DNA from 3 places in the Alkaliphilus sp. B6464 genome. Region 3 is predicted to be linked to each of the others. Evidence: riboswitches for the same ligand, from Rfam matches in the RefSeq annotation. Region 3 holds a riboswitch; each other region holds the start of a gene.

Region 1 (3,287 bases), 1.2 Mb from region 3:
AATCTGAATTTTGAAGTAAATGCTTTTATTTATGATAAGGAAGTAAATTATAAAATAGCTAGAGATTTTATAGAGGACTTAAGAGTTAGTAAGGAAGTTCTATTAGACGAATATGAAAAAAGACCATTTATACACAAGGTTAAAGAGTCTATAGCTAGAGTTTTTTCACCTATACTATAGCAAAAAATCTAGGGGCTAGTATAAAGTTACCCCTAGACTTTTTATTATATTATATTGCAAGAAGAAGCTATTCTACTACGATTTCTTGGCTGCTTTCCCATAGACCGTGGATATTGCAGTAGCTTTGAGCATAAATAGTACCAGATTTATTTAATTTTACACTAGTGCATCCTACAGGTTCTGTAAAGTTTTCTCCCTCTCCATGAGCTGTAAATGTGAAGTTAGCAAGCTCCACTGGGAATTTTGCACCTTCTGCATGGAAATATACTTTAAACCAAGATATATAGTGTTCCAATGTATTTGGATGACCTATTGCATCACCTACAGATACCTTTAATTCAAAAGTTTCTCCTGCCTTTACTTTTTCAGGAGCATGTATTACTGGAACATGTTTTTCGCCTTTCCAATCTCCGCTTTGTAAAAATTGACCTAATGTTTTCATTAAAATCATCCTTCCTTATATGTTATGTATCTAAGTTTAATCGCTATAACCTCAGTTATATATATAACCATTATTTTAGTTTTATAACAATTTTATTCATAAAATATAAAAGAAATAATTATTTAGCTAATTTTTAGTTTTAGAGTAGATGCCACTTTCTTTAATTAAAAAAGTGGCATCTATGATTATTCTTATTAAATTTTATAATATATTTATATATGTTTTTAAGCAGAAATTTTTTGCACTTGCTTAATAGCATTTTGTATTTGTGGAATAAGGCTAATAATAGCACAAATTAATGTATCTGTTCCAATAACTAATCCGTTTACAATAAGTGAGTAAAGCAATGGATTCATTCCTTCTGGTGCATAGGAACCGAAGAAGATAACACCGGATAGGAAGCTCATAAAAAACTTACCAAAACCTCCAATAAGACAAGATATGGCAATGTTTTTACGATATAATCCAGCTAGTCCTAAGGCTCCATAGGCTAAAGGATAGTCTAGAAAAAATTGTGCCCAATGAATAATATACGGGTCTTGAATTAGTTTAATCATACCAAAGGCAAATCCAGCCAATATACCCGCAGTAGGACCAAACATAATAGCAAATATAAACATAGGTAACATGCTAGCTGGTGTTATACTACCACCTTGTGAGAAACGATATAGACGTATATAGGAAAGAACAAAAGATAGAGCTATACATAAACTGCCATATACTATTACCTGAGTATAATTAGATTTTTGAGACTCTTTTTTTCTTCTAAAAGCAAAGGCTACAGAAATTAATACTAAGGAAGCTAAAATGATGATGGTTATAGGCTTGAGTTGTAGTAATTTTTCAAACATAATAATACATCCTTTCTTTTGTATCTATCACTGTGTGGATATAAAAAAACGTGAAAAGAAAGCCTTTTCACGTTAATGTACATAGAATCCGCTTTCCTACGCAGGTTTTAACCTACAGGTTCTAAGGGTCGGAATACTCCTCTCAGCACATGGCACCCCCAGCGATAAATATTTTTTCTTTTATTATAACACAATTTCAGAAATAAGTCTTAGATATTTATTTAGAGGCAGGATAATTTTGTAAAAGTAGTACTTTAGACCTATATATATAAATATTACATAATTCTACAATATATGATAAAATGGTAACATATTTATATGTTGGTATTAATTTCTTAATGGGAGGAAAAAACTGTGAAATCTATACGTAAGCAAATAATAATGTTTTTTGGATTGTCAATTACTACTTTATTAGTAATAATGGGGTTTTTTGTTCACACGCAAGTTAGAGATACTATTATACCTCTAACGGAAGGAATGATAGTTCAAGTAGCTGATGCTAGAGATGGGGAAATATCTCAATGGATGCAAGGAAATAGCCATGAAGTTAAAGCAATATCATCAGAAAAAATTATTAGGTCTGGTAATTGGGAAGAAATAAAACCATATTTAGAGTATAGAGGCACCCAATTAAGAGAGGATTTTCTATTAATGTGGTTTGCAGACTTAGATGGAAATTTTCATACAACAACCGGTGGTTCAGGCAACATAAGAAATAGAGAAGACTTTAAGGCTATTGTAGATGAAAAGAAAGAAATGTACATATCTAATCCTATGATATCTGAAGTAACAAAGGAGCCAATAGTAACAATTGTACATCCTGTTAAGAATGAAGGTGGAGAATTAATTGGTGCCTTTGCTGGGGTAATAAAAATTGATAAACTATCAGAAATCGCTAATGATATTGGTATAGGAAATAATGGATTTGGTATGATTGTAGATGGTGCTGGTTTAGTTTTGGCTCATCCTGATGATGAAACAAGATTAAAATTAAATCTTAATACTGGTTCCGAAAATGGGTATGAGGGGCTGGAAGAAATAGCACAAAGAATGGCAGCTGGTGAGACGGGTAGTCAAATATATAAAGATGCAGATGGTCAAAGAAACTTTTTGATATTTTCTCCTATTGGTGCTACTCCAGGTTGGAGTTTGGCTATTAAGATACCAGTGGATCAAATAAGACAGGCAAGCGATAGCATTTTAAATACTATTATTATATTGACATCTATTGTTATTGCGATAACTTTAGTTGTATTTTATATTATATCAGGTTCAATAAGTAGGCCTATAGTTGAAAGTGCAAATTATGCAAATCAAATTGCCAATTTAGATGCTTCAAAAAATGTACCTGATAAGCTTTTAGCAAGGAATGATGAAGTAGGTACTTTAGCACAGTCTCTACAATCAATTGTAGAGAAGTTAAGGGATTTTATAGGTACTGTTGGAGATTCTGCAGATCAGGTCTCTATCTCGTCACAAATTTTAGCAAACACATCTGAACAGTCGTCTGCTTCCTCAGAGGAAGTAGCAAGAACAATAGAACAAATAGCTGAAGGGGCTACAGAACAGGCTGAAAATACTGAAGAAGGAGTAAGAAAAACAGATGAATTAGGAGAGATTATTGAATTAGAGCTAGAGTGTATAGTCGAGATAATGAAGCAGGCGGAGGCAGTTATGCAACTAAAGGATGATGGAGCAGCCATTGTTTCACAATTAACAAATAAAACTAATGCAAGTATCAATGCTATTAAAGAAGTACATGATGGAATTATAAAAACAAATGCTAGTTCAGAAAAAATAGATGAAGCAAGTAA
Region 2 (3,287 bases), 770 kb from region 3:
TTCCTATGTGGTATAAATAAAGCCAGCTCCTAATAAAAAGGGCTGGCTTTATTTATATATTTTATCCTAAGGAAACTAAAAACTTTTCTACACTTAATTTTAGCGATCTTTAGCAAGAGCTAGGCTGTTCTTTGAAACATTAGATTGTTTGGTAATCATAGAGCCAATTATACATATAGCAGCTGAAGTAATAACTGGCAGCGCAAATGCTATTAATAACTTGTTAGCCACAAAGAATGGCACTCCTGAAACTATTCCTAGCACAGCTGCTACTAATGCGACCTTTTCTGCAAATACTCTAATACAAAGTAAATGTGGCAGATAATATTTTCGATCCTATACTGCCACTAGCAGTTAGAAAATCGTCCATGGTCTCTATTTTTCCTCTACTATATAGAACACCTATAATAGTAAAGGCAACAACCGTTAATGCTAATAAAGCCATTATGTTGAAATATGAAATCATTAATCTATACCTCCTGCATTTGTATTTATCCTATAGCATAGGGTTCTAAGACCCATTGGAATTAAACCTTTATTTATTTTCGTGAAAAATCATTATATAATTTTACGGCTGCTTCTCTAATATCCTGTTTACCTAATATGGCAGAAACTATAGCAACTCCATCTATACCTGTGTCGCTTACGGATTTTATATTACTTTCATTAATACCACCTATCCCAACCACTGGAATATTTATATTTTCTTTAATATTTTTAAGCTGGTCTAATGTTACAATACGAGTATCCGTTTTAGTATCTGTAGGAAATAATGCCCCTACCCCTATATAGTCAGCCCCATCTTCTATAGCCTTTAGGGCCTCTTCTAATGTTGCAGTGGAGACTCCCACAATTTTATCTTTTCCTAGAATATCTCTTACAACATTTGCTGGCATATCATCCTGTCCCACATGAACACCATCAGCATCTACTGCTAGAGCAATATCTAGTCTATCATTAATTATTAGAGGAATATTATATTTATATGTAAGCTCTTTAACCTTAACTGCAAGGCTATAAAACTCTGAAGAAGTAGCACTTTTTTCTCTAAGCTGGATAAGAGTTACACCACCTAAAATAGCTTCTTCTAAGCTCCTTATAAAGTCCCTTCCACCTAAAACATCTCTATCGGATACTAAATAAAGTTCGTAATTAATATTTCTATTGGATTTCATTAATCTTTCCCCTTTCTTTAATATCTTCTGGCTTAAGTTTGCTTATTGCATCCATTAAGTAAACCTTAACGCTTCCTAATCCTTCCTGTTCTTTTAATCGTTTATGTGCTTTCTCTCCTGCAATACCCATTATCATAATTCCTGCAATTGTCCCATATAGGCTTTCTTCTCCTGTACCACAACAAACACCTATTAAAGATGAGCTCATGCATCCTGTGCCTGTTATGCTAGATAATATTTCATGACCATTATTGATATAATAGACCTTTTCTCCATCAGAAATAATATCTACGGCTCCTGTTATCGCAACAATACATCCCAGCCTTTTTGAAAGCTCTATAGCTATTTCTTTTCCTCCATCTAATGGATTATCTATAGAATCTACTCCTCTAGTTAAGGCTTCTATCCCATAAATATTTTTAATTTCCGACATATTACCTCTAAGTACAGATAATTTTACTTCCCTTAAAATTCTTTCTACTGTTTTATTCCTCAAAGTTGTTGCACCCACTCCTACAGGGTCTAATATTACTGGAATATTTAATGTATTTGCTTTTTTACCTGCTAATATAAAGGATTCTATAGTTCTTTCATTTAATGTGCCTATATTCAATACCAGTGCAGATGCGATGGATACCATCTCCTCAACTTCCTTTGGGTCATCTGCCATTACAGGACTTCCTCCTAAAGCTAGCACAATATTTGCACAATCGTTAACTGTAACATAATTTGTAATGTGATGTACAAGTGGTTTATTCTTTTTTACATTTTCAAGAATTCCATAAATATGTTCATATAACTTCATAATTAACCCCCTACACTTTAAAAGTAATTTATCTTAAACAATAAAAAAAGCACAAACCCAACTATAGGATTTGTGCTTAATTACGCATATAATAAAATGCCTAATACAAATACACTTTCCTACGCTGGTATTATCCAGATCAGGTTCTTAGGGATCAAAGACATTATAGGGTCTTTCTCTCAGCTGGCCTTTCCAGCTCTCCCAGTGTTTAATTCTAATTTAGTTTTATTTTATACCAACATAATAACACATAGTATTTTTATAATCAATAAGAACAAATAAGTGACAAAAGCTATAGCTTTAAAATTATATAACAAATCCTCCGTTAACACCGATAACCTGTCCTGTTATAAAGTCAGCTTTATCCGATGCTAGATAAAGAACACTTTGAGCAACTTCTTCTGGCTTACCAAATCTTAATAGAGGTGTACATTCAACTAAACATTCCTTTTCTTTTTCATCAAGAAAGCTATTCATATCCGTCTCAATAATACCAGGTGCAACACAATTTACTTGAATATTCGAAGGACCTAATTCCTTGGCTAAAGCTTTTGTAAAACCAATTATCCCTGCTTTTGCTGTAGAATAGTGGACCTCACAGGAAGCACCTACCATACCCCATATAGAAGATATATTTATGATCTTACCTTGTTTTCTACTAATCATATGTGGAAGGGCACATTGAGAACAATTAAACATCCCTTTAATATGTACATTCATCATATTATCCCATTCATGCTCTGTAATATCTGTAAATAACTTTTGCTCAGAAATACCAGCGTTATTTACTATTACATCTATAGCCCCAAATCTTTTTATACCTTCATTAATCATAGCTTCAGCTTCGTCTCTTTTTGTAATATCCGCTCTGTGTGCTAAAGCGTTATACCCTTCCTTTAAAAGACTCGACTGTAAATCAAGAGCTTCTTTTTCAGACTTTAAATAGTTTATTATTACATTATAATTATTTTGCGCAAATAGCTTTGTTATTGCTGATCCAATTCCCTTTGAACCTCCAGTTATAAGTACAGTTTTCTTCACTAGTTTCATCTTCTTTCTTATGCAATTAAAAAATTTATACTTTCCTAGACTATAAAAAAGCTCCATTATGGCTTTATATCTTTAATTTTACCATAAGGGAGCCTATTATTTATATTTTTTTACTCTAGTAGCATTAATCTCTCTAATTCCAATGGTTCTATATACTCTCCATCCTTATATGCCCTCATATTTCCGCCAGAGATTTCATCTATTAATGCGACGTGAGCATCTTCTCCTACTCTACCAAATTCAAACTTTATATCATA
Region 3 (3,287 bases):
TTTACTAGAGAATTTATGATATAATTATTTTGATAATATTTTAAGCATTAGAATAATATGAGGAGTGTGGTAAATTTTGGACCCTGATAGTATGTGGCAAATTATAGTTTTATTGGGACTTTTGTTTTGTTCTGCTTTTTTCTCTACATCGGAAACAGCGCTTATGTCATTAAGTAAAATTCGTGTAAGGTATATGGTAGAAGAGAAAGTAAAAGGGGGAGATTTAGTAGAACGACTAGTAAAAGATCCTAATAAACTTTTAGGTACAATTCTTGTAGGCAATAATATTGTAAATATTGGTGCGTCTGCATTAGCTACCTCATTAGCCTTAGATTTTTTTGGTAGTAAAGGTGTATTTATATCAACAGGGATTATGACATTATTAGTATTAATATTTGGTGAAATAACACCTAAATCCCTTGCTGCACAATTTCCAGAAAAAGTTTCATTAAAGGTTAGTAAGCCTCTTTCTTTCATCGTTACTTTGTTAAATCCAATTGTTATTGTTCTGATGTATTTAACAAATGGAATCCTGAATATACTAGGTATTAAAACTGATAATGCACAACCTATTATAACCGAGGAAGAACTGCGTACAATTGTTGCAGTTAGTGAGGAAGAAGGAGTTTTAGAAACGGAAGAAACACAAATGATACATAATGTTTTTGAATTTGGAGATCTTCAAATTAAAGATGTAATGATTCAAAGAACAGATATTGTTGCGATAGATATTGATCTTCCATTCCAACAGGTTATAGATAAGGTTAAGGATGAGCAGTTTTCTAGATACCCTATCTATAAAGAAGGTATAGACAATATTATTGGAGTTTTAAATGTTAGAGATTTAATTTTCCTTGATAATAAAAAGGATAATTTTAATATAGAGGAGTATGTAAGAAAGCCTTATTATACATTTGAATTTAAAAAAATTAGCGATACTTTTACAGAAATGAAGAAAAACAGAACCCATATGGCCATCGTGCTAGATGAATATGGAGGTACCGCTGGAATTATTACTATAGAAGATTTAATCGAAGAAATTGTCGGAGATATCGAAGATGAATACGATGAATTTGAAAGTGAAGTCCAATTTGTTAAAGATGGTGAATATATTATAATTGGCAGTACCAAGATTAATACAGTCAACGAAATTTTAGATACAAACTTCGAATCTGAAGATTTTGATTCCATTGGTGGCCTAGTCATAGAATCTCTAGGAAGATTACCTAAATTAGGTGAAAAAGTAGAATATGATAATATTACACTTATAGTAGAGAGTATCGAAAGAAATCGAATAAAAACAGTAAAGGTTTATATATAAAATAAAAATCGATTGGGTTATGTAAAGTAGTCTGTGCCCTTGTGAAAAAATAAATGAGAAAAACACTCTATTTTTATTTGAAAATAGGTGTGGAAAATTGAATATGGTTTATCGCTTGCGGGGGGACTACTTGTAGTTGAGAAGGTTAAAACCTGACCCTTTGAACCTGTTGGTTAAGACCAACGTAGGGAAGCAAATCAATTACATACTATGTTATTTATTGGGTGCTTTCCGTGATACGGATTGCACCCATTTTTTTGTCTAACTATGAGGATAATCTGATTTCTGTTAGCACAGGATGATGGTAATTATATATCCAATATTAAAGGAGGATTTCTAATGAAAAAAGTATTGAGTATCGCAGGATCGGATTGCAGTGGAGGTGCCGGAATTCAGGCTGATTTAAAAACATTTTCTGCCCATGGCGTTTTTGGCATGAGCGTCATCGTGTCCATAGTGGCCGAAAACACAAGTCGTGTCATCGACATACAGGATGTTACACCAGATATGATTCAGAAGCAGATTGACGCTGTTTTTGAGGATATTGAGGTTGATGCTGTAAAGATAGGTATGCTATCCACACCGCACTGTATGAAGGCAGTTGCAGAAAAGCTCCGTCAGTATAAGGCGAGAAACATTGTAATTGACCCTGTAATGTATGCAAAAAACGGATGTCCGCTGATGAACCCAAATGCCGTTGATACGCTGATAAAGGTTGTTATTCCATGTGCAGACGTACTTACACCAAACATTCCAGAAGCAGAAAAGATTTCAGGTATGACTATCAGCTCTATGGAAGACATGGAAGCTGCCGCAAAGCGGATCTACGAAATGGGTTGCCGAAATGTTATTGTCAAGGGCGGTCACGCTATTGGTAATGCCATTGATGTTCTGTATGACGGCAAACAATTTTATCACTATGAAACATACCGTATCAACACTAAAAACACACATGGAACCGGCTGTACATTTTCGTCTGCTATCACATCTAACCTAGCCCTTGGACTACCTATACCACAAGCGGTGGAACAAGCAAAGCAATATGTAACCACCGCCATTAAACATGCTCTTTCTATTGGAAAAGGAAATGGGCCAACTCATCATTTTTATGACCTGTATCGAAATGGTTTACAAAAAAGCGATGTGCTTTAATGCATGATGTATCAACGTCATCCGCTGCTGTTTTATTATATGACAAAAAGGAAGCAACTAAATTCTTGTTGCCTCCTTTTTCCATACCCTCTACTTTAATGATTACTAAAAACGGAACTACTATATATTTTGCTCTCCTAATATTTCATAGTAAGATTTATTCCTTTGCCAGATTAGCCACTAGCTCTCTAAATTTTTCTTCAAATAGAATATCATTTTCCCTTGTTCGCTTTGGTATTTTTGTATATTTTTTATGTTTTCTTCTCATCTCTTGGCCAAGATGTCTTTGCATTAATAATTCATCTATATTATCATCAGTATAGCACCATCCATTTTGATTAATTGCTATAGCTCTTTTGGCAATAGCCATTGCAGCTACACCATAATCTTGAGTAACCACAATATCTCCCTCTTTTGTGTGATTGATCAAAGTAATATCTACTACATCTTTGCCTTGATCCACTGTTATAATTTCTGCATAATCATCATATAGATCATGACAAATATTTTTTATCATAATTAACTTTATATTGTATTCCTTTGCCACATTTAGAATTATGTCCTTAACAGGACATCCATCAGCATCAACTAATATTTTCATATGTCCTCCTTCTTTTTTGTATAATATTTTCTATAATGCTAATAACTTTCTATATACATTTTATGTTTCCCTGCTTATTTTTTTTAAAATCTATATAATCATTGCATAATGTAGTAGCTTATACTTCTGGAGATATCAATATAATGTTATATTAAACTTACTCTTATAAATAAATACTATTGTCGCTCAAAAAAGGCGACTGGTTACCCAATC

The links. Region 3 has a riboswitch for thiamine pyrophosphate ahead of thiD (bifunctional hydroxymethylpyrimidine kinase/phosphomethylpyrimidine kinase). Riboswitches for the same ligand answer to the same signal wherever they lie in the genome.
Region 1: another riboswitch for thiamine pyrophosphate. It lies ahead of thiT (energy-coupled thiamine transporter ThiT); the one in region 3 lies ahead of thiD (bifunctional hydroxymethylpyrimidine kinase/phosphomethylpyrimidine kinase).
Region 2: another riboswitch for thiamine pyrophosphate. It lies ahead of thiM (hydroxyethylthiazole kinase); the one in region 3 lies ahead of thiD (bifunctional hydroxymethylpyrimidine kinase/phosphomethylpyrimidine kinase).

Annotation. Positions count from the first base shown of each region.
Region 1 is NZ_CP058557.1:1,400,646-1,403,932, forward strand. Features, by position in the region: gene cls (cardiolipin synthase) at 1-180, shown strand, start outside; gene HYG84_RS06765 (class II SORL domain-containing protein) at 248-622, opposite strand; gene thiT (energy-coupled thiamine transporter ThiT) at 847-1,473, opposite strand; TPP riboswitch at 1,550-1,643, opposite strand; gene HYG84_RS06775 (methyl-accepting chemotaxis protein) at 1,828-3,287, shown strand, end outside.
Region 2 is NZ_CP058557.1:931,064-934,350, forward strand. Features, by position in the region: gene HYG84_RS04495 (hypothetical protein) at 100-264, opposite strand; gene HYG84_RS04500 (hypothetical protein) at 299-466, opposite strand; gene thiE (thiamine phosphate synthase) at 540-1,175, opposite strand; gene thiM (hydroxyethylthiazole kinase) at 1,162-1,980, opposite strand; TPP riboswitch at 2,080-2,193, opposite strand; gene ymfI (elongation factor P 5-aminopentanone reductase) at 2,287-3,030, opposite strand; gene HYG84_RS04520 (phosphoribosylaminoimidazolesuccinocarboxamide synthase) at 3,141-3,287, opposite strand, start outside.
Region 3 is NZ_CP058557.1:160,566-163,852, forward strand. Features, by position in the region: gene HYG84_RS00770 (HlyC/CorC family transporter) at 77-1,321, shown strand; TPP riboswitch at 1,431-1,530, shown strand; gene thiD (bifunctional hydroxymethylpyrimidine kinase/phosphomethylpyrimidine kinase) at 1,661-2,473, shown strand; gene HYG84_RS00780 (YaiI/YqxD family protein) at 2,631-3,074, opposite strand.